2 regions of the Lottiidibacillus patelloidae genome follow, and region 2 is predicted to be linked to the other one. Evidence: a T-box and tRNA genes for the amino acid it is inferred to sense, from the RefSeq annotation. Region 2 holds a T-box; the other holds one or more tRNA genes.

Region 1 (16,038 bases), on a different contig from region 2:
CTCCAGTAGGTTCCCCACCACCATTTGGTCCAATTACTGTCCAAAATAGGCTGTGGTTCATGTGTCCACCACCATTGTTTCGTACTGCAGTACGAATGCTTTCAGGTACAGCTGATAAGTTATTAGCTAATAACTCTTCTAAGCTTTTTCCAGAAAGTTCATCATGCCCCTCAAGTGCAGCATTTAAGTTTGTTACATAAGCGTTATGGTGTTTACCATGATGGATTTCCATTGTTTGAGCATCGATATGAGGCTCTAAAGCGTCTTTTGCATAAGATAATGCAGGTAATTCAAATTTAGCCATAATTAAAAATCCTCCTTTAAATTTATATGTATATTTGAGGTTCTTCCTCTTTTGTAAAAAAGCAATGGTAAAATTGCCTCTTTAATGTAAGATTAACAAACTTTATCTTTTTGTTCAATTAAGATGATTGACAATAGGCAAAGAAAAAAGTTGATCGAATTGATCAACTTTAATTAGATAAGGCATTCTTATCGTAACTTAAAATTTGGTTTAACAAATTATTGTTTTTTTCTTTATATTCATCAATTGATTCAATAGGTTTATATGATGCAAAGTAGTCAATCATATATTCATTGATGCTCATGTAATAATGAATTTCGTCTTTCATGTAGTTACTTATAGTATGTGTTATATCTTTATGATCTTGAAAATCGAATATTTTTACATTTTTATACTTTGATAATAATTTGTAAGTTTCTTCTTTAAACATCAACCTATGTGTAATATTTTCATTATTTTTATTGTAAATTCTCACTTGGACTGAAATAGCGTAAGGAGCATAATAAAAAATAAATTCAACATCTTGGTTATTCTCAACTAATTTAATTATATTTTTTTCAAAGTTACTTAGCATTGTATCAACTGAATATATATCACTAACTTGTTTATTCGTTTTTATTGGCTTCGATGGTTTTATTTTTTCCTTAGTCAATGGTGCAATATTTTCACCAAATTTATATAACATTTCTCTATCTCTGTTAGAATTATCATCACTAATATTTGCAATTATAGTGTTGGTAAATTCTTCTAGAGGATATAGTGTTAATAAATATTTATAATCATTCAAAAAGTTATAATCATATAAATGAAATGGAAATTCATTAAAAGTCTCAATAACATCATCATATTCTCTTTGAAATGCAAAAGGGTTAAGTTCCCAGATTACCTTTGTTACTTCTTCCTTTTGTAAAGCCAAGTTAGCTGCTAAATATTGTTCGTAAGCAGTTGAACCCGGGATCGATGCGTTAAGTGATTTAACATTTAACTTTTCATCGACATAGCTTTCCACAAAGTTCCTTCCCATTGATGAACCTAAAATAATAGTATCAAAAGAAGTGTTTCTTATAAAGCCTGGTAATTGAAACCTAGCATTAGTTGAATATTGCTGTTCATAAAGCTTTGTAAATCTATATACAGACAATGGATCAATTATATAAATGAAGCTAGCGTAAAACAGAAAAAAAACGATAATGCTTATTAAATATTTCTTTAAGAAAACTTTGTAGTTCATCTTTAGCTACACTCCAAATTATTAAAAATTAAAGTAAAGAAATTCACTCACTTTAGTTAATGACATTATTGCTATCGCTGTTGTAATGGCTAACCAAATGCTTTCTTTTGTTGTACCTTTGAAATTGTTCATTCTTTCAAATGAATTTTTTGTAGAAACAACCACCAGTAAAAATACAGCTGTATAAAGAAAAGCTTCTGTAGGTTCTATTAAACCTTTTAAGAAAAATGTAGTTCCAATATCTACATTAATAGTTGTGATCTTCTCAAAAACCGTTATATAAATCTCCGGCAAACTAAATCCATTAAGACCAATCATTGCTGTAAGGACTCGTTCGGCATCTGCCCAACTATTAGCTCTGAAAAATACCCAAGCAATATTCACAAAATTAAATGTGATAAACCAAGCGATGTATTTATTCATCGTATAACCAAATCGTTTCCATATGCGGTGAATTACTGTTGCTAACCCATGTAAGAAACCCCAAAATACAAATGTCCAGCCAGCACCATGCCACAACCCACTTATTAAAAATATTGTTAATATATTTACATAAGTCCTTAATTCACCTTGACGATTTCCACCTAGAGGAATATACAAATATTTAGTTAAAAATCTACCTAAAGTCATGTGCCACCTTCTCCAAAAATCTTGTATATCCAGTGATTTATATGGAGAGTTAAAATTTAATGGCAGTCTAATATTAAACAAAAGGGCAGCCCCAATCGCCATGTCACAATAACCGCTAAAATCAAAATATAATTGCATAGTATACGATAAAGAGGTTAACCATCCTTCAAAGAAAGTTAAAGTATATGGTTCATCAAAACCCTTTGTTGCCCATACTGCAAAAGAATCAGCTATAACAACTTTTTTAAACAAACCTATAAAAAAGATAAACATGCCTAATGAAATATTCCTAAGATCAATTTTCTTATTTTCTTTTGTTTCAAATTGAGGCATCATCTCTTTATGATGGACAATTGGACCAGCTATAAGTTGTGGAAAAAAAGTAACAAACAATGAGTAGTCTAAAAAGTTATAACCGTCATATTCACGACGATAACTATCAACTAGATAAGCGATTTGTTGGAATGTAAAAAAACTTATAGCTAACGGCAATACTAGGTGAAGTAAGTTGTAATCATTTTCAAATAATGTATTAATATTAGCGATGAAAAAATCAGCATATTTAAAATATCCTAATAAAAATACATTTATCAATATCCCAAAAGTCAATAATAGTTTATTTCGTTTAATATTTCCATTTACTAGTAAGGTACCTACAATAAAGTTAAAAATTAATGAACCTACTATCAGAGGTAAATAAGCAACATTCCACCAACTATAAAAAAAGAGAGAGCATGTAACGAGCCATACCTTGGAATATATTGAATTACTTAATTTATTTAATAAAAAGTAGACAATAAAAACAATCGGTAAAAAGACAAAAATAAACTCATATGAATTAAATAACATTCTGTTCCTCCATTCTATTTGATATTTAATCACACTTTAAATGTCCTGTCCATGCCTACTCGTACTACTATTTTTGAGGGTGAACAAACCATTTTAATTTATACTTAAGAGGTGAAATAAAACAAAAAAACCTTCCCAAAAACGGAAAGGTTGTATGTATAATTTTGGTTGCGGGGGCAGGATTTGAACCTACGACCTTCGGGTTATGAGCCCGACGAGCTACCGAACTGCTCCACCCCGCGGTAATAGTATTTAGTTTTAATTTATGAAAATTTCCTAAAAACGTGAATATGTATGGCGGAGGAAGAGGGATTCGAACCCCCGCGGGCTTTAACACCCCTGTCGGTTTTCAAGACCGATCCCTTCAGCCGGACTTGGGTATTCCTCCGTCATAATATGGTGGACCCTGCAGGACTCGAACCTGCGACCGATCGGTTATGAGCCGATAGCTCTAACCAGCTGAGCTAAGGGTCCTTAAGATATGGGGCGAATGATGGGAATCGAACCCACGAATGTCGGAACCACAATCCGATGCGTTAACCACTTCGCCACACCCGCCATCTTATTAAGGATATTCAATTTAATTATGGTAGCGGCGGAGGGAGTCGAACCCACGACCTCACGGGTATGAACCGTACGCTCTAGCCAGCTGAGCTACACCGCCATAATGGCTCCACAGGTAGGACTCGAACCTACGACCGATCGGTTAACAGCCGATAGCTCTACCACTGAGCTACTGTGGAAAAACAATATAAGGTTTTTAACGACAAGTGTTAATATATCAAAGATGCACTATTTTGTCAACACTTATTTTAACTTTATTTTTCATCTCCAGTTGATGGGGACAGAAAATAATATAACATGAACGATCGCTCCTAGCAATAGTTTTTTATAAAAATTAATATTATTCACTATCTACTTTATGGTACTCTAAATTGGTAAAATTGAATTTTGGAGGTGCGTTTTCCATGATTAATATTAAAATGCTTATTAAAAGCATTTATTCTCCTAGCTCCATTTATAAAACCAGGTTCCTTTCCATAGGCAAGGCAATCATTCAAGTATTTATCTTGGCTTTCATCTTTAACGTCTCACTTTATTTGCATTCAACAATAGCAGTCTTCGATTTATTGGATAGCTTAGAAGTTCATAAGGAAAGTTTTTCTTCTGTATTTGTTATCAATGAGGAAATCCAAGCTAAAGAATCAATTGTCACTAATAATACGAATGTAATAGTAGTAAGAAAAGAAAATTCCCTTGAAATGAATGAATATGCTGACAAAGATGTATTAGCCTTCCTAAATGACAAACTTTATATCAATGCTGCAAGTAAAGAAATTATTATTCCATATACTATGTTAGGTGAAGGTGACATAGTCGAAACTATACTTCAACAACAATCCTTAATTTACTTGGGTGGTTTGTTAATTTTTACTGGGAGTTATTTATTCCAAGTCACACTCTTCTTTTTTGGCGTTTCTCTTCTTGCTGCGATTAGTATGTATAATAAGAATCGTGCAAAAATTCCTTATCGCGTGACATGGCGTATAGCTGCATTTGCAATTACAAACACTGTCCTACTTTTTTCTTTAATTAACCTTTTACAAATGGCATTGCCACCTTTCATTTCTTTTTTAATTTTGTTACTAAGTAATTTAATGGTCTATTTATCATTTCGGAAATAAATATTCAACATAAGTAATTTTTATTCTCCTTTCTAGTTCTTTTTTTTATGGACAAGCATATGATTTATTAACTGTGCTTTATTTGAAGGGAGAATTATTATGTTAAAACGTTTTTTAATTTTTTTAACCGTTTGCGGAATTGTCTATTCATGTTACTTTGATTGGAAGGTCGGTACATTACCTGCTAGAGCAAGTGACGATGCAGTCCCAGTACATGCTGATAATATAAGCGAAATACCTTCTGTTGAAGTTACTGTATTGAATGGTGACACTGTACTTTCCATAGTCGAAAAGTTAAACGACGGAACCCTTCCAACTTCAATGTCTCAAGTTATTAATGATTTTGAGTCTCTGAATCCAAATGTAAAAGCTCACGTTATTAAATCTGGCAGTAAATATTTATTTCCAATATATAAGAAAGTTGAATAATAATTCTTGCTAAAGGAACGAACCGGTTGATAAAATAAGGCTATGAATTTTTTTAAGGAGCGATTGTCCATGAAAGAAATCGTACACCGTACGAAAACAAGACCGGTTAAAGTTGGAGATTTAACTATTGGTGGTAATGATCAAGTTATCATCCAAAGTATGACAACTACAAAAACACACGATGTTGAAGCAACTGTAGCTGAGATTAAGCGTTTAGAAGAAGCTGGGTGCCAAGTTGTACGTGTTGCATGTCCAGATGAACGTGCTGCAAATGCTATCGCAGATATAAAAAAGCAAATAAACATTCCATTGGTTGTAGATATTCATTTTGACTACAAACTTGCTTTAAAGGCAATTGAAGGTGGAGCAGATAAGATTCGTATTAATCCCGGGAATATTGGGAGAAGAGAAAAAGTTGAAGCTGTAGTAAATGCAGCAAAAGAAAAAGGAATCCCTATTCGCATTGGTGTAAATGCTGGATCCTTAGAAAAGAGAATTTTGGATAAGTACGGTTACCCAACTGCTGATGGAATGGTTGAAAGTGCCTTACATCATATTAAAATTTTAGAGGACCTTGATTTTCACGATATTATCGTGTCTATGAAAGCTTCAGACGTAAATTTAGCTATTGAAGCATATACAAAGGCAGCACAAGCATTTTCTTACCCATTACACTTAGGGATTACAGAATCTGGCACACTATTTGCTGGTACAGTTAAAAGTGCGGCTGGATTAGGAGCTATCTTAAGCAAAGGGATTGGAAACACTGTAAGAATCTCTTTAAGTGCAGATCCAGTTGAGGAAGTAAAAGTTGCTCGCGAATTATTAAAGTCATTTGGCTTAATCTCAAATGCCGCAACATTAATCTCATGTCCAACATGTGGACGAATTGAGATTGACTTAATGTCAATCGCTAATGAAGTAGAAGAATATATCGCACATATCAAAGCGCCGATAAAAGTAGCCGTATTAGGTTGTGCTGTGAATGGACCTGGAGAAGCTCGTGAAGCTGATATCGGGATAGCTGGCGCACGTGGCGAAGGTTTATTATTCCGTAAAGGTGAAATAGTACGAAAAGTACCAGAAGCTATTATGGTCGAAGAATTAAAAAAAGAAATAGACAAAATTGCTGAAGAATACTTTGCTAGTCAAAAAAACAAATAAAAAATACTACAAAAAAGGAAGCAGCACCAAATCTGCTTCCTTTTTTTGTTATATAAACGGCGAAATTAACAATCTTGTCACAATGGAAAGAATACCTAAACCAATGGACCATGCTCCTAGCGCCGCTGCTCCTCTTCTTCTTGCGATAAATCCGATGATTATCCCTGCAGCTCCTAAAATGATTGGAGCCATAAATAGGGAAAGGATTGAAAGTACTAATGCTAATATCCCCATACCTCTACCACCGACTGCTTCATCATCACCTGTTTCAACTGCCTTCTCAGTCAATGGACGCTCTTCTTCGGGGTTTTGTAGTACTGGGCGATTATAAGCGACTGGAGATGGTGCAATTTCTGTAGCCATTTCCTCGTCAAGTTCATTAATACTATCTCTTTCGTCGATTCCAATATCTTGTCTTAATCGTCGTTCCTCGTTGTTCAAGCGAATCACTCACCTTCCGATTTTGAGGAGCATTATTATCATTAACGAAACTGACGGTTCATATGTTCATTAAACATTGCTAATACTGGAAATAAGCTCTATTTTAATTAATATGATACAATTTGATAAAAGAAAGGAATGACTAAAAATGAAGAGAGTAAAATTTGGGTTTGATATCGATGGAACAGTTACATGTCCTACATCATATATCCCCTATTTAAATAAATCATTCGATAGGAACTTATCGCTAGATGATATTAAAGAATACTCATTACTTCCCCTCTTAAACATAACAGAAGAAGAGTTTTGGAAATGGATGGATGAGCATGAGGAAACAATTTGCAGGCAATCTCCAGTTGCTAAATATTTTGAAATAATATTCCCTGAGTGGAGTAATAAACATGAATTCATCTTTGTAAGCGCTCGAAGAAAATATTTATTAGAAGCAACTCACGAATGGTTAGAAAAACATAATGTACCTTATTCCCACGTCGAATTAATTGGTAAACATGATAAAGTAAGTGCTATTAAAAATCTTAAATGTGATATTTTCTTTGAGGATAAGCACGATAATGCCTGTGACATTGCTGAAGAATGCGGCATCCCGGTTATTTTATTTGATACTCCATACAATCGAGATCCAATTCCGGAAAATGTCATAAGGGTAAACAACTGGCTAGAGGCTAAAGAATGGGTTAATAATTGGTTAGATAAGAAGGCAAAAGAGACACAATAATTGTGTCTCTTTCTTTAATGCTTTGGTTTAAATGTATGGCAACATGTTTCAGCACTATGTTCCGCTTCATCTTCATGTGCAGTTGAACTAGATAAATTACCACTATCATCCATACTGACATGGTTATTTGCATGCTCATCTATTTCAACAAGGATTGAATCTGCCTGACAATTGTTCCCTTCACCCCAAAAGGCGCAGTTGGCAACATTACATTTTACGATTGGCATTAGTAATCTCCTCCTCATCATTACTTTTAGCAATTTAGAGGAAGAGTAACCCTGTTAAGATTTGCTATTATGTTGACACTCTTTGCAATATCCATAAATTTCAAACTTATGATCCACAATTTCAAAATCATCACTATTTAACGTAATTGATGTCATCGGACACTCATCAACATGTTTTGTCTTGTTGCAACTTAGACATATTAAATGATGATGGTGCTTAGACCCGGAGCATGTGAGACGAAATTTCTTCTCCCCTTCAAGATCAGTTGATTCAAGAATATTAAGTGTTGTAAAAAGTGCTAAGTTTCTATAAATCGTATCATAACTTAGTCCAGGGATATTCATTTTCAGTAATTCCATTACTTCTTTTGCAGACATGTAGCGTTTATTTTCCGCAAATAAATTAAGGATGAATTCACGTTTATCAGTTAATTTAAAACCATTATTTTTCAATTGTTCTAAAGCATATTCAACGTTCATTCGAATCCCCTCTTTATTTCTTTTTTCTTTTACTCCACAAAATTGACCCTAGTAATATTAATACTGCGATTACTACAATTGTTCCACCTGGTGATATAGACAAGTGGTAAGCAGAGATAAGTCCACCTATAACCGCAATCTCTCCAAAGATAATGGAAAATAGTATGGATTGTTTAAAACCATTAGCAATTCTAATACTTGCCGCTACAGGTAATGTCATTAATGATGATACAAGTAAAATCCCTACAATTCTCATGGAGGAAGAAATTACTAACGCAACAATTACAATAAACAAGAAATGAATTGTTTTTGCTTTAACACCCGAAACTTTCGCTTGCTCTTCATCAAAAGATAAAAATACTAATTCTTTATAAAGTAAAATGATAATTATTACTACAAATAATGTAATACAAGATATTACATACACATCTAAGCGACTAACGGCATTGACACTTCCAAATAAATAATTCATTAGTTCAGAATTAAAGCCGTCTGATAAAGAAATAAAAATAACACTTAAACCTATACCACCAGACATTAAAATTGGTATTGCCAATTCCTGATAAAACTTATAAATAGACCTTAATTTTTCGATTAATACAGATCCGACTACAGAAAAGGCCATTCCAAAGTAAAGGGGAAGTGATTGCATCCCTTGCAAAGGGAAAAAGGTTTTCTGCAAAAGCATCCCCCCCGCAATTCCTGCTAACGTTATATGTGATAATGCATCTGCGATTAAGGAAAGTCGTCTTACAACAATAAAAGTCCCGATTAATGGTGCTAAAAAGCCTATTAAGATTCCGACTATAAAGGCATTTTGTAAAAAATCATATGTGAAAAATGCTGAAATCATTTTGTTATTCCTCCATGCTCATGATCATGAGTAATTACTTTTACATCGTGCCCGTAAAAGGAGGATAAATTAGATTTCTCATATTCCTTATATGCCTCTCGGTCTCCGTGAAAATGTAATGTTTTATTAATACAAGCTACATTAGTAACTTTTTCTGAAATTACACCTACATCATGTGATACTAATAGTAATGTAATACCTTTATTACGATTAAGATTTGTAAGAAGTTTATAAAATGATTGAACATGCTGATTGTCTACACCAACAGTAGGTTCATCTAATATTAATAATTCCGGATCACTTACTAAAGCTCGAGCAATAAAAACCCTTTGCTGTTGCCCACCAGAAAGTTCTCCAATATTTCTTTTTTTAAATGCACTCATGCCCACAGTTTCTATTGCTTCATCAATTAACTTTTTATCTTTACTGCTTTGAAAAGAGAATAAGCCTTTTTTCCCTACTAGCCCCATTGCTACTACTTCAAATACTGTAGCAGGGAATCCACTGTTAAAACTGTTTGCTTTTTGTGATACGTACCCTATCTTTTGCCATTGTTTAAACTTATCCTGATTTTCTCCAAATAGAAGAACAGTCCCTTTATCAGGCTTAATTAATCCGAGGATAATTTTTATTAACGTTGATTTCCCAGAGCCGTTAGGTCCCACTAATCCTAAGAAATCCCCTCTATTAATAGTTAAAGAAACATCTTCGATAACATTTCGGTCATCATACCGATAAGTCACATTAGATATTTCTAATACTTTTGTTGATTGATCCATACTTTCATTCCTCCGCTTGGAAACGATTCTAAGTTTCCGCTCGTTCAATTAATCCTAACTATACATAATAACAAAAAAAATGTAAAACAGAAAAACTCTTATCACATGATAAGAGTTAGTTTGAGCTATAAGCTACGTATTTTTGTTTGTTAGCCCCATTTTGTATCTTAACAGCGTAAGAGCTTTTTGCATGTCCATACTGTTGTATATATGCTTCTAAACCATAAATTCCTCGGTTATAAGCAGTTAGTGCCTTATCCCAGTTTCCGTACCTATTTTGCAGGAAGTCTAGATACACGATCGCTAGTTGAATCGAATAATAAGGGTCAAAAAGCATTTCGTGTTTGTATGGTAAATCAGCCATTCCAGCAATCCAAGGTGCAGTATTTTTCATAAATTGCGTCATCCCATAAGCATGACCATATTTTGTTTCTGGACCTACTAAATGTGGATCAAAAGTATTTCCAGATTCAATTTTTATTAATTCATAAACAATGTATGGATCCATGTCATATCTTTTGGCTTCCTGAGCTAAGAATAGCCCCCAGCTCTTCTTAAATTCTCCATCACTTTCTTCATAAAAATGTTCCGAAAGCTTTTGACTTTTTAACCAGTCTTTATAGCCATTTAATGGCTCCGAAGCTTCTGTTGCATTTTCTTCCAAGTAATTTTGCATTAGTGACATATCACGTTCTACAATTAACATCTCTTGATAATTTTTGAAAATTTCGTTTTCACTAGTTAAATAATCAACTTGTTCTTTTGCTACATATAATTGTTTCTCTGTTTTATTTAAGTTAATTTGTTGCACTGATATGACAACTAGTAAAGAAAAAATTACAGCTAATAAAGCTAACTTTAAGCCCCATTGCTTCATATTTTCAATTAGCATAATTTATTTGCACTCCTCTAAAAACCTTAACTATATTTGCACCGTTGCCTATGTTAGATGAATAACAGTCCAAGTGCAAACATGGTATTTCGGCATATTCATCGGAATTTAAGCAAAAGCAATAGTGTATTGCTTCAATACAATGCTTTATCTTTCCCGATTGCCCCATTGTTCCCAATCCCTCCCTTTTTTATACTAATTAAGATGAAAAATCCAGTATTTTCAAACCTTTCTCCCACAAAAAGGAAAAACCACCTAGATAATTAATCTAGGTGGTCCTAAATATTTTAATGAATAGAAGACTTAAATTTTGCTCCACGTGTTTCTTGTGTATTCATAATAGTAATAAAAGCATTTGGGTCTATATCATAAACGATATTTTTTAACTTTGTTACTTCAAGTCTTGTAACAACAGCATATATAACTTCTTTTTCAGCGTCTGTATATCCGCCTTTTCCTTTTAACTTCGTTGTTCCACGCCCTAATCGGTCCAATATGTCCTGAGATACTTCTTCATAATAATCCGATACGATAAGAACAGCTTTTGTTTCATCTAACCCTTGAATGACAGTATCAATTGTTTTAAAGGCAATATAATACGTCATTACAGAATACATCGCTTCTTCTACCCCAAACACAAATGCTGCCGTCCCAAAGATGAAAATGTTCATAAACATAACAAGTTCACCTACTGAAAACGGAAGTCTTTTCGTAAGTAGAATACTTAAAATTTCTGTACCATCTAATGATCCACCATGGCGAATAACAATACCAACACCCGTTCCTAATACTAACCCACCAAAAACAGTAGCCAATATTGGTTGATCGACAAACGGACTAAAATGATGTAATTGACTTTCAATAATTGCTAAACAAACAATCGCAAATAAGGATGAAAAGGCAAACGTCTTCCCAATTTGTTTATAACCTGAATACATAAATGGTAAATTAATAAAGACGACTAAAGTACCAAAATTAATGAATGTTATCGATTCAGGTGTAATATAATCTAAAATTAATGAAATACCAATGATACCACCATCAATAATATTGTTTGGCATTAAAAACAACTCAATACTTACAGCAGCTAAAAGAGAACCTAGCACAATCATAAATAGTCGGTAAATTAAATGAAAGGTACTCTCTTTTTTATGTTCTTTTTTCTTTTTTCTTACCATAGGCCCATCTCCGTTCATTCTTTTTACTATAATATTCTTTGCAAACTAATAGATACCTTAAGGGCACTCTTTATTTCCTAGTGAATAACCTGTAATAACGAATTTTTGTTTCAAGGAGGTATTCATTTGGTAAACCCCATCATGCAAAAACTAATAAATCATCAAATCCAAAATGCTACTTTAGAACAATTACTAAAATACGCAAGTAAATATAACGTTTCATTAACGAAACAAGAAGCACAAGTAATTGTAGATGTTTTACGAAAAAATAACATTGATATTTTCGATACCAATAAAAGGTTGAAAATTCTAAAGGAAATTGCTCGTAAAGTAAATCCTACGGTTGCAAAAAAAATGAACAACATTTTAGAACAATTAATTAATTAAACTGTTAGCAATGTTTCCTGTAACTTTTCATTAAATGATTTTTCCTTCAACATTTCAATCTCAAGTTTATATGGAGCTTTTTTATTATTTTTGTCCTCCCCTACAAACGGTGTTTCAAGAATCTTCGGAATATCTTGCAATTGTGGATGATGAACAATATAGTTTAGTGCATCAAAACCAATGTGACCAAAGCCAATGTTCTCATGACGGTCTTTTCTAGCACCTTTAATATTTTTACTGTCGTTTATATGCAATACTTTTAAGCGGTCTAAGCCAATAAGTTTATCAAACTCATTTAAGACACCATCAAAGTCATTTACAATATCATAGCCAGCATCATGTGTATGGCAAGTATCAAAACAAACAGAGATTTTTTCATTATATTTTACGCCATCAATGATCTTTGCAAGTTCTTCAAAAGAGCGACCACATTCGCTGCCTTTACCAGCCATTGTCTCTAAAGCAATTTGAACTTGTTGCTCTTTTGTGACTACTTCATTTAACCCTTCAATAATTTGCTTAATCCCAGCATCAGCACCAGCTGTAACATGAGCACCAGGATGAAGAACAATCTGCTTCGCAACTTGTAATGCTTCTGTACGTTCAATTTCTGCTCGCAGGAAGTTTACACCTAATTCGTACGTTTCTGGCTTTATCGAATTCCCAATGTTAATAATATACGGGGCATGTACAACGATTTCATTAATGCCATTAGCCTTCATATGCGCAATACCGTTTTCAATATTTAATTCCTCAATAGGCTTTCTTCGCGTATTTTGAGGAGCTCCTGTATAAATCATAAATGTATTAGCACCATAAGAAACAGCTTCTTCACTGGAACCTAATAACATTTTCTTTCCACTCATAGATACGTGTGAACCTAACTTTAACATAAACCTACACTCCCTTATCATTATCCATCTAATCTTAACATCGAATCGGAAGCTAGAAAAGTCGGAGCAATCGGTTACCGGCGTAAAACCTTACAACATTTTGCACATTAGACTAAAAATATAAAAACAGCCTTTCACTTTGAAAGGCTGTTTCTTCGTTTATCTTTGTTTATTTCTACGACCCATTTGTTCAGCTTGTTTTTTAAGCTTCTTTTTATAACCAGGTTTTACTTTATGTTGTGATTTTAATTTACTAAAGGTTTTTTGGTTTTCATCAGCTTTCTTAACACGCTTTCTTCTAAGAGGAGCCAATTCGATAAACTCGTTATTTTTAATATCTTTATGGGCAAAATTAATTCCTTTAGAAGTAAGCCTTGCTAATGCATCCTCGTCCGAAATTTCATATAGTGTTATAGCAATACCTTCAGCCCCAGCTCTTCCAGTTCGACCAGAACGGTGAATGTAAAAATCTAAATCCTCAGGTAGTTCATAGTTAATGATATGGGAAACACCTTTAATGTCTATTCCACGAGCAGCAATATCAGTAGCAACTAAGTATTGCATTTTTACATCTAAGACATCTTTCATCACCTTGTTACGTTGTCTCGGTGTTAAACTTCCATGTAATCTTCCAACGTTAATGCCTCGCTCTTGTAACGCATTTGCCACTTCATCTGCTTGTTTTTTTGTGTTTGTAAAAACGATAGCAAAATATGGATTAATTGATTTCGTCACGCGCTCAAGCAAGTCTATTTTTTCTCTATGACGAACAGGAATGATAACATGTTCAATTTTAGGTTTAGTTGCTTGTTCTCCTTTAGCTTCAATAAACTTAGGATTTTGCATATATTTTTTCAAAAACGGTTGTAGCTTTTCAGGTATTGTTGCAGAGAAGACAAGCATTTGCACGTCTTCTTTCATTCTTGATGCTAATTGATCGACTTCATTAATGAATCCCATATCTAACATAACATCAGCTTCATCAACTACTAATGTTGAAGCTTTAAATATTGAAAGAGCTTGCTCTTTTACAACGATGTCCATTAATCGTCCAGGAGTAGCTACTACAATATGCGGAGGTACAGCAAGTTTACCAATTGTACGACTACGATCTGTTCCGCCAACAATACATCTTGCTTCAATTTTCTCACCTTCTGGAGCATGAGCTGTTAACTTTAAAATTTCAGCATAAATTTGTTTCGCTAACTCTCTAGTTGGTGCTGTAATTACAGCTTGTACTTCTGCAATAGTTGGGTCGATATTATTAACGATTGGTAATAAATACGCTAACGTCTTACCTGTTCCAGTTTGCGACTTACCGATAGCGTCAGTTCCATTCATAATCGAAGGAATTAAGCGTTCTTGTATTTCTGTCGGCAATTTAAAACCTTGCTCCATAATTGATTCAATAATAAATGGCTTAAGGTTAAAGCGTTCAAAATTTGATTGTTTCATTTATATGATCCCTGACCTTTCTTTGGGTATAAACCCATTGTTATACTAATGCGACACGGGCTTTTATATGAGCGCATAATTTAATAAATAGAAAAAAGCAAAATTTCTCGAAAGGAGTGATAATCTTGTTCCAAAATCAGTCCCACCCTTATTTTCCACCTAGCCATATTCCCAGTTTTCCTCTAAACCAAATGAGAAATCCATTTCCTCAAGGTCAGATCCCAATGAGAGGACATTTCCCTGGACAATTTCCTACTACTGCAGCCACAAGAGGTCCATTCGCTGGTGGTGCTAGAGGTGGTGGATTTCTATCTAACCTCTTAAAAGGCGGATTGCCTGGAGGTGCGCCTGGTGCTGGTGGTGGCCTTACGAATATTCAAGGTATGTTAAACAATGTTCAAGGAGCTCTAAAAGTAGCACAAACTGTCGGACCAATGGTTCAGCAATACGGGCCTATAGTAAAAAATATACCTGCATTATTTACCGTATTCAAACAATTGAACAGTGCAGAGAATACTTCGGATAAAAACAAAAGTAAATCTCCAAAAAGGAGCAATCCTAAAAACAGTTCACAAAAAGGTAAATCAAAAGTTAATTCTGTAGATGTAACTGACACAGAAAAAAAATCTATTAAGAAACATTCTGGGTATCGAACAAAAGAATCTACACCAAAGCTATATTTTTAATAACTGTTACTTTCATTGTTTTCTTTTTCCTTCTCTATTATAATTAACACCATACCATATTTTTAGTTTTTTAGTTAATTCTTTTTGGGGGGTATTAGATGAAAGTAGTAAAAATTGCCCCACGGGGATATTGTTACGGTGTAGTTGATGCAATGGTTTTAGCGCGACAAGCTGCTAAAAACCCAGATTTACCAAGGCCTATATACATTTTAGGTATGATTGTGCATAACGCTCATGTAACGGAAGCATTTGAAGAAGATGGAATAATTACCTTAGACGGTTCTAGCCGAGTAGAGCTTCTGAAAAAGATTGATAAGGGAACGGTAATTTTCACTGCTCACGGAGTTTCACCTGAAGTTCGCAGGATAGCTAAAGAAAAAGGCCTATCCGTTGTTGATGCAACTTGTCCGGATGTTACTAAAACACACGACCTAATCCGAGACAAAGAAGAAGAGGGCTACCATGTTGTTTACATCGGAAAAAAGGGACACCCTGAGCCTGAAGGTGCAATAGGAATTGCCCCTCATATCGTTCATCTCATTCAAACACCAGAAGAAGTAGCAGAATTAGACATTCCTTCTGAAAAAATACTTGTTACGAACCAAACAACGATGAGTCAGTGGGATGTAGCCCACATTATTGATAAAGTTAAAGAGAAATACCCACATGCAGAAGTGCATAATGAAATTTGTTTAGCAACACAAGTTCGCCAAGAAGCAGTAGCAACTCAAGCGGTCGA
Region 2 (16,038 bases):
TCAAATTGGTGGTGCACAAATTTCAGAGATGCATGCCAATTTCATTGTAAATGCAGGAAATGCAAAAGCAAAAGATGTGACAGACTTAATTGCTTTTATAAAGAAGACAATAAAAGAAAAATTTTCTGTTGAAATGGAGACAGAAGTAGAAATCATTGGTGGGCGAGGGAAAAAGTAGCAACAAAATAGCGAGTAAAATTTTCTGAATATATGGTATAATAATTACAAATATTTTCTAATTACAAAAGAAATAGAGAAGAACGGCATATGCCGTTCTTTCTTCGCTCTATTATTTAGAAGGAAGCATATTTGCCATCGAAATAATATTTCATTGAAATGTAAGGAGCCTTGTATTTGCTAAAGCTTACCATTTGGTGAGTTTTTATTTTCCTCAAGTGTATAATAATGGTGGTGAAACTATGAATACGAATAATAAAGTATCTTCAATTGAAGATCGAATTCCTCGATTGAAAGAATTAAGAAAACAAAAAGCAAATAAAAGGCTAATCTTTTACATATCTGTATTCTTTTTACTCATCGCTTTTATCGTATATACACAATCTCCATTAAGTAATTTACAAGAAATCGAGATTAGTGGAAATATATATGTTTCAGATGAAAAAGTAATAAAGCAAAGCGAATTAACAAATGAATTAAACTTTTGGGAGATTGATTTGAACATCGTACGAGACAAGCTTCACGCATTGGAGCAAGTAAGTGATGTTAAGATTGAAAAAAACTGGTATAACAAAATTTCAATAACGATTGAAGAGCATCGCCATATTGCCTATTTGCAAATTGACGGTAAATACTTTCCAATTATTGAAAGCGGTAAGATTCTGAAACCTTTATCGGAAAAAGAATGGGCTGTAAATGCGCCAATCTTAGTGAATTGGGAACAAGGTGAAGACCTACAAGCATTAGCAGAGCAATTGGTGAAAATTGAACAATCGATTAGTGGTAGAATATCAGAAATTCACCATGTCCCTTCTGATATCGATCCATGGAGACTACTATTATTTATGAATGATGGTTATGAAGTACTTGCTAGTATTGGTAATTTAGCACAAAACATTTCTTTTTATCCTTCCATATTGGAAGAGTTGAAATTAGAAGGTTATCCGGAAGGTATTATTCACCTCGAAGTCGGTTCTTACTTTGAATATGCTGAGGATAATAATTGAGAAATGATAAAGAATTTTTCCATCTATCTCTTAATTCTTCCTATTTCACGCAATATTATTTAATAATTAAGAAAAATAGAAGAAATTATATTGAATATCTTGCGGAAAGTTCAAAAAAATGGTACAAAAAGAAGGGAATTTAATTTATTCATAGAATAGGTTATTGATATCATTGTATAATAAATAGATTACTAATAATAAAACAATTTAGATATATAAGCGTTAGCTAAGGAGGTGCCATAGAATGAACAGCAATGAAGTATACGTAAGTTTAGACATCGGTACATCCAATGTAAAAGTTATCATTGGTGAAATGACCAACGGGGCACTTAATATCATTGGAGTAGGAACAGCAAAGTCAGAAGGAATCAAAAAAGGTTCCATTGTTGATATAGATTTAACCGTTCATTCTATCAAAAACGCGATAGAACAAGCAGAAAAAATGGTAGGATTAGAGATTAAAAATGTCATTGTCGGCGTTTCAGGGAATCATATTTCTCTTCAAAACTCTCATGGCGTTGTCGCTGTCTCAGGTGAAAAAAGAGTTCCTGAGATTGATGATCAAGATATTGCTAGAGTTATGGAAGCAGCTCAAGTTTCTATACCTTTAGACCGTAAGATTATGGATGTTATCCCGAAAGAATTTATCGTTGATGGACTTTCTGGCATTACAGCACCACGAGGAATGATTGGTGTTCGTTTAGAAATGCATGGAACAATAATCTCTGGTTCTAAAACTGTGTTACATAATATTGAGCGATGTGTTCAACGTGCAGGATTAAATGTTTCTTATGTTTGCCTAGAACCATTAGCATCTGGGATGACGGCATTATCAAAGGATGAAAGGAATATTGGAACTGCCCTAGTTGACATCGGTGGAGGAACGACAACCGTTTCCATCTTTGATCAAGGCCACTTACAAGCCATGGTTGAAATCCCTGTTGGTGGTGATCACATTACGAAAGACATTTCAATCGGCCTAAAAACTACGACAGACGTTGCAGAAACTTTAAAACTGAAATATGGACATGCTTTTTACGATAATGCTTCTGAAGATGTCGTTTTCCAAGTACCAATTATCGGTGGAAATAAGCATGTTGATAAAAGCCAATTAGAAATTAGTGATATTATCGAAGCGCGCTTAGTTGAAATTTTACAGCTTGTCGAATTGGAAGTTCGTAAATTAGGTTACAAAGACTTATCAGGTGGATATGTTTTAACTGGAGGAGTTTCATCTACAGAAGGCTTATTAGATTTAGCATCTGAAGTGTTACAACACCATGTTCGCATAGCGGTGCCAGATTATATTGGAGTTCGTGAGCCTCAATACACATCAAGCGTAGGCCTTATTAAATTTACAGATCATCTTGTCAAAGTACAAGGTAAAGGTAAGGAAGTAGCTGCTGGAATTATTGAAGATATAGAAGTTCCGATAAAGAAAGAAAAAGCGCCTAAAAAAGAAAAAAATACAGATGCATTGGCAAAAATTAAAAACTGGACTAAATATTTCTTCGAGTAAAAAGCAGACATCATCGTACAATGACCAAATAGGAGGATCTGATATGTTAGATTTTGATACAAATATGGAATCACTTGCAACAATTAAAGTAATTGGTGTTGGTGGTGGAGGAAATAATGCAGTAAACCGAATGATTGAACACGGTGTTCGAGGTGTAGAGTTTATTGCTGTAAATACTGATGCACAAGCTCTTAATTTATCGAAGGCTGAAACACGTATGCAAATTGGTGGGAAGCTTACACGCGGATTAGGTGCAGGTGCTAACCCTGAAGTAGGAAAAAAAGCTGCTGAAGAAAGCCGAGAACAAATTGAAGAAGCACTTAGCGGTGCAGATATGGTATTCGTAACAGCAGGAATGGGTGGAGGAACTGGTACTGGTGCAGCTCCAGTAATTGCTGATATTGCGAAATCAATTGGAGCATTGACTGTAGGTGTAGTTACTCGACCGTTTACATTTGAAGGAAGAAAACGTTCAAGTCAAGCTGCAACTGGAATCGAAGCACTAAAAAATAGCGTAGATACTTTAATTGTAATTCCAAACGATCGCTTACTAGAGATTGTTGAAAAGAATACACCTATGTTAGAAGCATTCCGTGAAGCGGATAACGTATTACGTCAAGGTGTACAAGGTATCTCAGATTTAATCGCCGTACCAGGACTAATTAACTTAGACTTTGCAGATGTAAAAACTATTATGTCTGACAAAGGATCTGCATTAATGGGAATTGGGGCTGCAAGTGGTGAAAATCGTGCAGCTGAAGCAGCTAAAAAAGCTATTTCAAGTCCATTACTTGAAACGTCAATTGATGGAGCTCAAGGTGTATTAATGAACATTACTGGTGGAGCAAATTTAAGTTTATTTGAAGTTAATGAAGCAGCAGATATTGTAGCTTCAGCGGCTGACCAAGATGTAAACATGATCTTTGGTGCTGTTATTAATGAAGAAATGAAAGAAGAAATTATGGTAACTGTAATTGCTACAGGGTTTGTTGAACAAGCAACTATTGCTGCAAAGCCAGCTCGCCAAAAGACTTTTGTTTCAGGGACAGCTCGTGAAGAAAAAACAACTGAACAAAAAACTACAACAACTACTGTACAACGTAATGGAGCGGAAGATCCTTTAGATATTCCGGCATTCTTACGTAACCGTAGTCGTCGCAGATAATAAAATTAGATCCCTTTTGGGGTCTTTTTTTTATGCTTTATTTTTCTTGATTTTGCGGTTAAATATGAAAAAAACCTCGTCATAATCAACAGTAGCGAAAAAAGACAAAATCTCCGAAAAATTACTGCATGAACCGACACACTTCAAAATAGTATGTACTATATACTTAATTTAAATAGTTGGAGAAAGGAGAAACCCTTTGACGATATACTTAGATGTCATTTGGTTTTTAAATTTTTGTTTTGATGCGTTGTTATTATTGTTGACGGGACTAGTGTTAAAAAGACGTATAACAAAGTGGCGTATAATTTTAGGTGCATTTATTGGATCGACGATAGTATTGTTTATGTTCACACCTTATAATTATATTTTTTCTTTGCCCTTGGTAAAAATTATGTTTTCGCTTGTTATTGTCCTCGCAGCATTTGGTTTTACACGGTTAACTACTTATATGCAAAATGTTGCGATGTTTTATTTTGTTACGTTCGTTATGGGTGGTGGAATGTTAGGAGTGCATTATTTATTTAATGTGCAATGGCTGGAAACGCAAAGTAATTATGAAATCGGCGACCCGGTTAGTTGGCTATTTGTCATCATAGGATTCCCACTCATCTTTTACTACTCGAAAAGTAGATTTTCTTCAATTGAGGTCAGAAAAGTACATTTTGACCAACTCGTTGATGTAACCGTGGTTGTAGGAGAAGTAACAATAAAAACTGTCGGATTAATAGATAGTGGAAACCAATTAAATGACCCAATTACGAGAGCCCCAGTATTAATCATGGACACAAAAAGTTGCAAAGAACAGTTGCCGAAAACATTTTTACATCGTATCGAAAATCCAACAACAATTGGGATGGATGAAGAAGAAACAAAAAACTGTGCTTGGGAGCATCGAATGAAAATTATCCCTTATCGTGCAGTAGGAAGTAGTAATCAATTTTTAATCGCAATCAAACCTGACAAGCTAACGATTAGGCATGATGACGTTAATTATGTAGTAGGAAAAGGATTAGTTGCATTTAGTACAACAACGTTATCAAGTGAAAATGAGTATGGGTGTATTGTCCATCCAAAAATGATCGTTCTAGGTCAGTCTACACAATCAGCATAATGTATACGGTACAAGGGGGATAAACATGAAAAAAATTAAAATTCGTCTTACATTATTGTGGTACAAACTATTAATAAAACTTGGGCTGAAGACTGATGAAGTTTATTACATTGGAGGAAGTGAAGCATTACCTCCGCCATTATCCAAAGAAGAGGAAGCAGAACTTTTAAGTCAATTACCATCTGGTGATAAAGCTGTAAGGTCCATACTTATTGAAAGAAACTTGCGTTTAGTCGTATACATTGCAAGGAAATTTGAAAATACAGGGATTAATATTGAAGATTTAATTAGTATAGGGACGATTGGGCTTATTAAAGCAGTAAATACGTTTAACCCAGAAAAGAAAATTAAACTAGCGACATATGCTTCCCGTTGTATCGAAAATGAGATTTTAATGTATTTAAGAAGGAATAATAAAACAAGATCGGAAGTTTCGTTCGATGAACCATTAAATGTCGATTGGGATGGAAATGAATTGCTTCTTTCTGATGTTATGGGTACGGAAAATGATGTGATAACAAAAGATATAGAAGCAACGGTTGATAAAAGATTATTGAAAAAAGCACTTCATACGTTAAATGACAGAGAGAAACAAATTATGCTTTTACGATTTGGTTTAGAAGGTGATGAAGAGAAAACTCAGAAAGATGTTGCAGACCTTTTAGGAATATCACAATCTTATATTTCTCGCCTAGAAAAGCGTATCATTAAGCGATTACAAAAGGAATTTAATAAGATGGTGTAATGCCATCTTATTTTTAAATGCATAAATTTCCCACTCAAGGAGATACTTTACTTGTACAGCATCTCCTGTTAGGAGGGAAAGATATGGCTCGCAATAAAGTTGAAATTTGTGGCGTTGATACGTCAAAGTTACCAGTTTTAAAAAATGAAGAAATGAGAAAATTGTTTAGAGAAATGCAATCTGGTGAATTACAAGCAAGGGAAAAATTAGTAAACGGGAACTTGCGATTAGTACTTAGTGTAATTCAAAGGTTCAACAACAGAGGCGAATATGTTGATGATTTATTTCAAGTTGGTTGTATTGGATTAATGAAGTCTATCGACAATTTTGATTTAGGTCAAAATGTTCGTTTCTCGACGTATGCTGTACCTATGATCATCGGTGAAATCCGTAGATATTTACGAGATAATAACCCGATTAGAGTATCCAGGTCACTCCGAGATATAGCGTACAAAGCATTGCAAGCACGTGAAAGGTTAATGAGTAAAACAAACCGTGAACCAACTCCGAAAGAAATTGCAGATGAATTAGATGTTCAACAAGAAGATGTTGTATTTGCACTAGATGCTATTCAAGATCCTGTATCACTATTTGAGCCAATTTATAATGATGGTGGAGACCCAATTTATGTCATGGACCAAATTAGTGATGATAAGCAAAAAGATTTGCAATGGGTAGAAGAAATAGCCCTAAAAGAAGGAATGCGTCGCTTAAATGAGCGAGAAAAAATGATACTTACGAAGAGATTCTTTCAAGGAAAAACACAAATGGAAGTTGCTGATGAGATTGGAATATCTCAAGCACAAGTGTCACGTTTGGAAAAAGCAGCTATAAAACAAATGAATAAGCATATTCAACATTAGCCTGTCCGATTTGGACAGGCTTTATTTTTGTATAAATAAACGCTACCTTTCGTATAGACATAGTTACGTATTTCATAACTACAATGGGTTGTTCATATATATATGTAAAGGAAAGGTAGGAGAAGACAATGATAAAAATTTCTGAATTTCAAGTTAAAGATGTTATAAATATTAATGATGGAAAGCGCATTGGTCATGTTAGTGATTTAGATATTAATTTATCTACAGGAAAAATTGACGCAATAATTATAATGCGCAGCGGAAAAATATTAGGTATGTTTGGAAAAGAAGAAGAAGTAATTATACCGTGGAGAAACATTATTAAAATTGGTAGTGATGTCATTTTAGTACGTCATTATGATATGAACGACCATTCGGGACCAAACGAAAACCAAGTGTAGTAGTAAATACTAGAAGGAAGTAAGAAAATCAGATATGATTAACATATGAAAAAGATTTGGGTGAAAAAATATGTACAAAGACTTGCGCGATAATTTCACATTGACAAAGCTCGGTGACAAAAAACTAACAATAGGAATGACGACTCGAAATGGTGGAGCAAGCACTCCACCCTTTTCATCGTTAAATTTAGGCTTACATGTACATGATAAGAAGGAAACGGTTGTACAAAATAGAGGAAAAGTAGCAAGTGCTATAAATTTTCCTTTAAACAATTGGGTATGTGCTGATCAAGTCCATGACACAGTTATTAAAGAAGTAACTACATTGGACCTTGGAAAAGGTGTATACGACTATGAAGACGCGATAAAGGGAACGGATGGCTTGTATACTAAGGAGGCTGACATTCTTTTAACAGCAGCCTTCGCAGACTGTGTCCCATTGTTCTTTGCAGTTGAAGACCCTGCAATCGTAGCTATCGCTCATGGAGGTTGGAAAGGTACAACTTCAAAAATAGCCGCCAAAATGATTGAGCAATTACAAAACAAGGAAGATATTTTAGCAGAAAACGTACATGTTTATATTGGACCTTCAATAGGTGCGTGCTGTTATGAAGTCGATAACAGAGTAATTGAACAAGTAAACAAGAGTTGTGAGAATAATCATTTGTCTTATGAAACTACAAGCAATGGTTATATGCTAGACTTAAAAGAACTTAACCGACAAATTCTTATAGAAGCTGGTGTAATCGAGCAACATATCTCTATCTCACCATATTGTACGAGTTGTCAAAATGAGTTGTTCTTTTCCCATCGCAAAGAAAATGGGAGTACTGGAAGAATGTTTGGTTTTATTGGTATGAAACAGGAGGATTGAAAAAGATTGACTGTTAAAAGAAATTATGAGGAAATAAAAGAGACGATCCGTAATGCTTGTCAAAGGAGGAATCGACAAGAAACAGAAGTTAACGTCATTGCTGTTACGAAGTATGTTTCCTTAAAAACTGCTCAGGAAGCTATTGAGGCAGGAGTTAAGCATTTAGGTGAAAATCGTGTTGAAGGCTTTTTAGAAAAATTTGAAACGCTAAATGGGAAGGCGAAATTTCATTTTATTGGAACATTGCAGTCAAGAAAAGTAAAAGATGTAATTAATGAAATTGATTATTTACATTCATTAGACCGCCTTTCGCTAGCGAAAGAAATCGAAAAAAGAGCAGAAAATGAAGTAAATTGCTTCATTCAAGTAAACGTTTCTGGAGAGGATTCAAAGCATGGCATAGCTCCAGAAGACGTAAAAGACTTTGTCGAAAAGATTAAAGATTATTCAAAGGTAAAAGTTGTCGGATTAATGACTATGGCTCCAAATATAGAGGATAAGGAAAAGATTAGAACTTATTTTCGTGATTTAAAAAGTCTGCAAATGGATGTTCAAGCGTTAAATATCCGTAATGCGCCTTGCTTAGAATTATCTATGGGTATGTCAAATGATTATGAAATTGCGATTGAAGAAGGAGCGACATTCGTTAGAATCGGCTCAGCTTTAGTTGGAAATGAAACAATTTAATAAATAAATTTCAGTAGAGGTGACTAGTTTTGGAAATGTTAGAACAAATTTTACTTACAGCACTAAATCTTTATAGTTTTGCTTTAATTGGTTATATTTTAATGTCTTGGTTTCCTAATGCAAGAGAATCAGGTATTGGTCGTTTTCTATCGACAATTTGTGAACCTTACTTAGAACCTTTCCGCCGCATTATTCCACCATTAGGTATGATCGATATTTCACCAATTGTGGCAATTTTTGCATTAACTTTTGCAGAAATGGGTGTCATCAGCCTTTTTAACATGTTTACATAAAGGTGACTGAATGAGCATCTACGAACATTATCATAAAGACGAGCATGACTTTGTAGATCAAGTGTTAGACTGGAAAAATCAAGTTGCAACACAGTATGCATATAAACTAACTGATTTTCTTGACCCAAGAGAACAAAAGATTTTATCTGATTTGATAGGAAAAAACGATGAAATTAAAGTTTCTTTTTGGGGTGGGGCGAGTTTTGTAGAACGAAAAAGAGCAATAATTTATCCTTCATATTATGAAGTTTCTACATCTGACTTTATGTGTACAAGTTTTAAAGTGAACTATGCAACGAAGTTTGTTTCAATTGAACATCGCAATGTGCTTGGATCGTTAATGTCCCTGGGCGTTAAGAGAGAAAAGTTTGGTGATGTCATAATCGAAGAAGAAACAGTCCAGTTTGTAATTGATACGCAAATATCTGATTACGTTAAGGTTAACCTAAATAAAATTGGAAAAGCATCTGTTAAACTTATTGAAGTTGATTCCGAAGAATTAGCAAAAGGGCAAGAACAGTGGCATGAGGTAACGGCTACTGTCTCTTCTTTAAGGCTTGATGCTATTCTTTCAGAAGTATATAAACTTTCAAGACAGAAAATCGTGCCACTTATTAAATCTGGCGCTACAAAAGTGAATTGGAAAGTCATTGAACAACCATCCTATGAATGTAAGGAAAATGACTTATTGTCTGTCCGTGGATTTGGACGAGCGAAAATACTAGAAATTAATGGGAAAACAAAGAAAGAAAAATGGCGAATGATGGTAGGAATTAAAAAATAATTGTAAAAAATAGAGGAATATCAAAAAAATTGTCGAAGTATTATAAAAAATTATGTAAAATAGAATTAAGTACAAACTAACAAATAGATAATACACTTGGAGGTGGTCAGAAGTGTCGCTAACACCGCTTGATATTCATAATAAGGAATTTAGTAAAGGCTTTCGCGGATATGATGAAGATGAAGTAAATGAATTTCTTGATCAAATTATTAAAGATTACGAAATTATTATTCGTGATAAAAAAGAATTAGAATCAAGAGTTTCTGATTTACAGGACAAGCTTAGCCATTTTTCTAGCATTGAAAATACGCTAAATAAATCCATTGTCATTGCACAAGAAACTGCTGAAGAATTAAAGCAAAATGCAATGAAGGAATCAAAGCTAATTGTTCGTGAAGCAGAAAAAAATGCTGATCGAATTGTAAACGAGGCTTTAGTTAAATCACGAAAGATAGCTTTAGAAGTGGAAGAATTGAAAAAGCAAGCGAAAGTATATCGTACTCGCTTCCGTATGTTAATTGAAGCGCAATTAGATTTAATTGAAACAGATGATTGGGATCAATTAATTAATACGATCGAAGAAGAAAAAGAAGAAGTAAATTCATAATTCATTAGTTGTTGACGTAGATAGATGTTTTAGCATATAATGATAAGCAAAATTGAAATCATTTAAATCATAGCGTTAACAACGAGGACAGGGACAGTACAGCTCCATTTAATACATAGCGAATCAGGGATAGTGGAAGCCTGAGGTAAAGAAGTTGCTGGAAAATCACCCTTGAGTTCCTTTGCTGAAATAGAGTAAGCAACGGCGGATCATTCACGTTAAGAATGTTGAGCGGGTTATGTAAATAACCTACTAGAGTGGTACCGCGGGAATCTTTCTCGTCTCTTAGGAGATGAGGAAGATTTTTTTGTTTTTCGCTCTGTTAGCTATGATTGTTGATATTTAAAGATAATAGAAGCGTTGCCCGCGGGAAACGTCCGCCTGAAGCTATTCAAAATCAACAAAATTCTTTAACAGCGCTTTTTTAAAAATGAAAAAATAAATGGAGGCTTAATGTAAATGGAGTATAAAGATACGTTAAAAATGCCAAAAACTGATTTTCCGATGCGTGGAAATCTACCGAATCGTGAACCATTAATTCACGATAAATGGAATGAGCTTAATATTTATCAAAAAGTATCAGAAAGAACGAAAGGAAGACCATCATTTATTTTACATGATGGACCACCTTATGCGAACGGTGACTTACACATGGGTCATGCTCTAAACAAAGTTCTTAAAGACTTTATTGTTCGTTATAAATCAATGAGTGGGTTTTATTCACCATATGTACCTGGATGGGATACGCACGGATTGCCAATTGAACAGGCATTAACAAAAAAGAAAGTAAAAAGAAAAGAAATGACTGTAGCGGCATTCCGTGAAAAATGTGCAGAATATGCATTAGGTCAATTGGACAGCCAACGTGAGCAATTTAAACGTTTAGGAATTTTAGCTGATTGGGATAATCCTTATGTCACGCTAGATAAAGCTTATGAAGCGCAACAAATTAAAGTGTTCGGTGAGATGGCGAATAAAGGATATATTTATAAAGGGAAAAAGCCTGTTTATTGGTCACCATCTTCAGAATCTGCATTAGCTGAAGCGGAAATTGAATACCATGACAAGCGATCAGCATCTATTTATGTTGCATTTTCCGTTACAGATGGAAAAGGAGTTCTTGAAGGTGACGAAAAGTTCATCATTTGGACAACAACGCCTTGGACAATTCCTGCAAACTTAGGAATCGCTTTACACGCTGAGATGGAGTATGCTGTTGTCGGTGTGGCTGGTACGAAATATGTTATTGCTTCAGAGTTAGTAGAAAATGTAGCGGCTGAATTAGAATGGGAAAATCACGAAGTTCTGAAAACAGTGAAGGGTGCAGAACTAGAATATGTTGTTGCGAAGCATCCTCTTTATGACAGACAGTCGTTAGTGATGGTTTCTGACCACGTTACAGCTGAATCAGGAACTGGTTGTGTACACACTGCTCCAGGACACGGGGAAGACGATTTCCTTGTTGGAAAGCGTTATAACCTTGATGTGTTATGTCCAGTCGATGATAAAGGAAATATGACTGAGGAAGCACCAGGATTTGCAGGTTTATTTTACGATGAAGCGAATAAACCGATTACTGAAAAATTAAATGAAGTAGGAGCTTTACTAAAGCTACAATTCATTAAACATTCTTATCCACATGATTGGCGTACGAAAAAACCAGTTATTTTCCGTGCTACAGCTCAATGGTTTGCTTCGATTAAGGATTTCAGAGAAGAAATCTTACAAGCAATTAAAGACACGAAATGGGTTCCGCAATGGGGAGAAACTCGCCTTTATAATATGATTAAAGACCGTGAAGACTGGTGTATCTCTCGTCAACGTGCTTGGGGAGTTCCAATTCCTGTATTTTATGGAGAGAATGGCGAAGCAATTATTTCCCAAGAAACAATTGCACATGTTTCTGAATTATTCCGTGAGCATGGCTCAAATATTTGGTTTGAGTGGGATGCAAAGGATCTATTACCAGAAGGATTTACTTCGGAACATAGTCCTGGCGGAACATTTACAAAAGAGACAGATATTATGGATGTTTGGTTCGATTCTGGTTCTTCTCACCAAGCAGTATTGGAAGAGCGTGAAGAATTAAGCAGACCAGCTGATCTTTATTTAGAAGGTTCTGACCAATATCGTGGTTGGTTTAACTCGTCATTATCAACTTCAGTTGCAGTAACTGGAAAAGCACCTTATAAGGGCATTTTAAGTCACGGCTTTGTAAATGATGGCGATGGCAAAAAAATGAGTAAATCATTAGGAAATATTATCGAGCCAGGGAAAATTGTAAAACAATACGGTGCAGATATTATTCGTCTTTGGGTTGCTTCTGTCGACTATCAATCAGACGTTCGTGTTTCCGATGAGATTTTAAAACAAGTATCTGAAGGTTATCGTAAGATTCGTAATACATTCCGTTTCTTATTAGGAAACTTAAGTGATTACAATCCTACTCAAAATAAAGTAGCTGTGGCTGACCTTGCAGAAGTAGATAAATATATGTTAGTTAAGTTAAATAACTTAATTACAAGCGCGAAAAAATCATATGATGAGTATGATTTTGCTGAAGTAACTCACGCAGTTCATAACTTCTGTACAATTGAATTAAGTTCATTCTACTTAGACATTGCCAAGGATGTCCTATACATTCAACCGGAAAATGCCCAAAGAAGAAGAGCGATTCAAACTGTTATGTATGAAACAGTTACAGCATTAACGAAGTTAGTTGCGCCTATCTTATCTCATACAGCAGATGAAGTTTGGCCACATATCCCTCATGTTGATGGTGAGAGTGTATTCTTAACTGATATGCCAGACGAACTAAACGTTGATAATACAGAAACGATTGAAAACAAATGGGATCGTTTTATGGATATCAGAAACGATGTTCTAAAAGCATTAGAAAATGCTCGTAACGAAAAAGTAATTGGTAAGTCATTAACTGCTTCATTGAAGCTATATCCTACTGAAGAAACAAAGGAATTATTAGCATCACTCGATCAGTTACATCAGTTATTTATCGTATCTAACGCAACGATTGCTGGTAAATATGAAGAAGCTCCAGAAACTGCTAATAAGTTTGAACAAATCAGTGTATTAGTAGAGGCTGCTGAAGGCGAAACGTGTGAGCGTTGTTGGATTGTTTCACCGACTGTTGGTGAAAATAGTAAGCATGAAACACTTTGTGAAAGCTGTGCCGATATCGTAATGAACCATTACGAATAAAAAAAGTAGCACTTTGCCATTAAGGTAAAGTGCTTTTTTCATAAAACTAAGATAGAATATAAATAATAAAGATAGATAAGAAGTGAGGGTGGGGTATGAAGTTAGGATATTATGTTTTGGCGGCTGTAATCATTTTAGTTGACCAGTGGACAAAGGAATTAGTTGTAAGGCATATGGAACTTTATGATAGTATTCCATTAGTAAAAGATTTTTTATATTTAACATCACACCGAAATAAAGGTGCAGCGTGGGGAATGTTGCAAGGACAAATGTGGTTCTTCTACATCGTCACGGTAATTGTGGTAATTGGGATTATTTATTTCTTAATTAAACATACGAAAAATGAGCCATTTTTAGGATGGCCACTTAGTTTAATATTAGGTGGTGCAATCGGGAATTTCATTGACCGTGTTTTTCGCGGGGAAGTAGTTGATTTCATTGACGTGTATATCTTCACGTATAACTATCCGATTTTTAACATCGCTGATTCTGCATTAGTCGTAGGTGCATTTACAATCATAATTGCCACTTTATTTGACAACAAGAAAAAAGAGGAGCCTATTAATGAATAAAGTTCAAGTAACAATTGAGGAAAAACATGAAAACGAACGTTTGGACAAAGTATTACCACAATACGATGATTGGTCTCGTAGCCAAGTTCAAATATGGATTAAAGAAGGAAATCTGGAAGTAAACGGTAAAACGGTAAAAGGAAACTATAAATGTAAAGCTGGCGATGAAGTTACGATTAATATTCCAGAACCAGAAGTTTTAGACGTCGTACCGGAAAACATTCCGTTAGATATTGTCTTTGAAGATAGCGATGTTGTTGTAGTAAACAAACCACGTGGTATGGTCGTTCACCCTGCCCCTGGCCATCCGTCAGGAACATTGGTAAATGGGTTAATGTATCATATTAAGGATCTATCAGGAATTAATGGCGTACTGCGTCCTGGTATCGTGCATCGCATCGACAAAGATACATCTGGATTATTAATGGTAGCTAAAAATGATAAATCACATGAGTCATTAGTCGAACAATTAAAAGCTAAAACGACATTAAGAAAATACTTTGCAATTGTCCATGGGGTTATTGAACATGATCATGCAACAATTGATGCACCTATAGGTCGTGATAAGAAGGATCGTCAAAGAATGGCAGTAACAAATGAAAATAGTAGAGATGCGGTAACTCATTTTAATGTAGTAGAGCGCTTTAAAGATTTTTCATTTATTGAATGTCAATTAGAGACTGGACGTACGCATCAAATTCGTGTTCATATGCATTATATTGGACACCCAGTTGCGGGAGATCCTAAGTATGGACCGAAAAAAACATTGGATATTGAAGGACAAGCGTTACATGCTGCAACACTTGGATTTGAACATCCAACAACAGGTGAATTTATGCAGTTTGAAGCACCTTTACCTGATGAAATGACAAAACTTTTAGATGAATTGAAAAAAAGGTCTTGACGCTTTTTACTATCGGTGGCATACTTTAAACAAGCAAATTAAATAGCATCCCTTTAATTACAGTCCCGTGAGGCTGAGAAGGAACTAAGCATTTAATGGGTGTAGTCTACCTATTACTCTGTTTATCAACCCTCTTGCCAGACGGCAGGGGGGTTTTTCAATGGGATGAAAAATAACGAGGTGAAAAAATGTCAGAAAAAGCGATTGTTTTAGACGACCAAGCGATTAGACGCGCATTAACTCGTATAGCTCACGAAATAATTGAGCGAAACAAAGGTGTGGAAGACAGTATTCTTGTCGGTATTAAAACAAGAGGAATATATGTCGCACAACGGTTAGCGAAAAGAATCGAAGAAATCGAAGGAAAGAAAATTGCCATCGGAGAAGTGGATATAACTCTTTACCGTGATGACCTATCGATTAAAACGTCGGACAGAGAGCCAGTTTTAAAAGGTACAGATTTACCGGAGTCTATCCAAGATAAAAAGATTATTCTAATCGATGATGTTCTTTACACTGGAAGAACAGTCCGTGCGGCAATGGATGCAGTAATGGATAAAGGAAGACCAGCGCAAATTCAATTAGCAGTCTTAATCGACCGTGGTCACCGTGAATTGCCAATTCGACCAGACTTTATCGGAAAGAATGTTCCAACATCAAAGTCAGAAAAAATTGTAGTGGAACTAGCTGAAGTGGATGGAATTGACCAAGTAAGTATACATGATAAATAAGGCCCTTTTAAAGACAGTCCAGAGAGACTGAAAAGGGGCAATCGTTCTCTTGAAGACTAGTTTGCGCTTGTAAACTAGTAATCAAGGAAACTTTCTGCCTCTTTACAACAATGTAAAGAGTTTTTTTTATGAGCAGATATAAAACAATGGGGGAATTCAAATGAAAACAAACAATATGATTTTAGACGTAAATGAACGACCACAATTACTGAAATGGATTACATTAAGTTTGCAACATTTATTCGCAATGTTTGGAGCAACGGTTTTAGTACCGATTATCACGGGTCTTAGCCCAGCGGTAGCCTTAGTATCTAGTGGTCTAGGAACATTAGCATATCTATTAATAACAAGAGGAAAAATTCCTGCATATTTAGGT

What was found. The T-box of region 2 lies ahead of ileS (isoleucine--tRNA ligase). A T-box ahead of a tRNA ligase gene usually reads a tRNA of that ligase, here a tRNA-Ile.
Region 1: it encodes a tRNA-Ile, which carries the amino acid that the T-box ahead of ileS (isoleucine--tRNA ligase) is inferred to sense. The anticodon was not compared.

Annotation. Positions count from the first base shown of each region.
Region 1 is NZ_NPIA01000002.1:169,802-185,839, forward strand. Features, by position in the region: gene CIB95_RS04825 (superoxide dismutase) at 1-304, opposite strand, end outside; gene CIB95_RS04830 (hypothetical protein) at 474-1,535, opposite strand; gene CIB95_RS04835 (MBOAT family O-acyltransferase) at 1,557-3,014, opposite strand; tRNA gene CIB95_RS04840 (tRNA-Met) at 3,180-3,256, opposite strand; tRNA gene CIB95_RS04845 (tRNA-Ser) at 3,310-3,402, opposite strand; tRNA gene CIB95_RS04850 (tRNA-Ile) at 3,412-3,488, opposite strand; tRNA gene CIB95_RS04855 (tRNA-His) at 3,497-3,572, opposite strand; tRNA gene CIB95_RS04860 (tRNA-Met) at 3,602-3,678, opposite strand; tRNA gene CIB95_RS04865 (tRNA-Asn) at 3,683-3,757, opposite strand; gene CIB95_RS04870 (DUF1189 family protein) at 3,983-4,699, shown strand; gene CIB95_RS04875 (hypothetical protein) at 4,799-5,128, shown strand; gene ispG (flavodoxin-dependent (E)-4-hydroxy-3-methylbut-2-enyl-diphosphate synthase) at 5,207-6,292, shown strand; gene CIB95_RS16410 (hypothetical protein) at 6,341-6,733, opposite strand; gene CIB95_RS04890 (hypothetical protein) at 6,882-7,469, shown strand; gene CIB95_RS04895 (DUF1540 domain-containing protein) at 7,484-7,696, opposite strand; gene CIB95_RS04900 (Fur family transcriptional regulator) at 7,751-8,176, opposite strand; gene CIB95_RS04905 (metal ABC transporter permease) at 8,190-9,029, opposite strand; gene CIB95_RS04910 (metal ABC transporter ATP-binding protein) at 9,026-9,808, opposite strand; gene CIB95_RS04915 (lytic transglycosylase domain-containing protein) at 9,924-10,700, opposite strand; gene CIB95_RS04920 (YitT family protein) at 10,988-11,878, opposite strand; gene CIB95_RS04925 (DUF2624 family protein) at 12,005-12,265, shown strand; gene CIB95_RS04930 (deoxyribonuclease IV) at 12,262-13,158, opposite strand; gene CIB95_RS04935 (DEAD/DEAH box helicase) at 13,318-14,613, opposite strand; gene vrrA (VrrA/YqfQ family protein) at 14,838-15,299, shown strand; gene CIB95_RS04945 (4-hydroxy-3-methylbut-2-enyl diphosphate reductase) at 15,398-16,038, shown strand, end outside.
Region 2 is NZ_NPIA01000001.1:492,542-508,579, forward strand. Features, by position in the region: gene murB (UDP-N-acetylmuramate dehydrogenase) at 1-178, shown strand, start outside; gene CIB95_RS02785 (cell division protein FtsQ/DivIB) at 420-1,184, shown strand; gene ftsA (cell division protein FtsA) at 1,429-2,703, shown strand; gene ftsZ (cell division protein FtsZ) at 2,747-3,868, shown strand; gene spoIIGA (sigma-E processing peptidase SpoIIGA) at 4,068-4,982, shown strand; gene sigE (RNA polymerase sporulation sigma factor SigE) at 5,008-5,727, shown strand; gene sigG (RNA polymerase sporulation sigma factor SigG) at 5,811-6,590, shown strand; gene CIB95_RS02815 (YlmC/YmxH family sporulation protein) at 6,719-6,991, shown strand; gene pgeF (peptidoglycan editing factor PgeF) at 7,062-7,865, shown strand; gene CIB95_RS02825 (YggS family pyridoxal phosphate-dependent enzyme) at 7,872-8,552, shown strand; gene CIB95_RS02830 (YggT family protein) at 8,588-8,845, shown strand; gene CIB95_RS02835 (YlmH family RNA-binding protein) at 8,856-9,629, shown strand; gene CIB95_RS02840 (DivIVA domain-containing protein) at 9,742-10,236, shown strand; T-box leader at 10,312-10,525, shown strand; gene ileS (isoleucine--tRNA ligase) at 10,696-13,455, shown strand; gene lspA (signal peptidase II) at 13,551-14,027, shown strand; gene CIB95_RS02855 (RluA family pseudouridine synthase) at 14,020-14,931, shown strand; gene pyrR (bifunctional pyr operon transcriptional regulator/uracil phosphoribosyltransferase PyrR) at 15,120-15,662, shown strand; gene uraA (uracil permease) at 15,823-16,038, shown strand, end outside.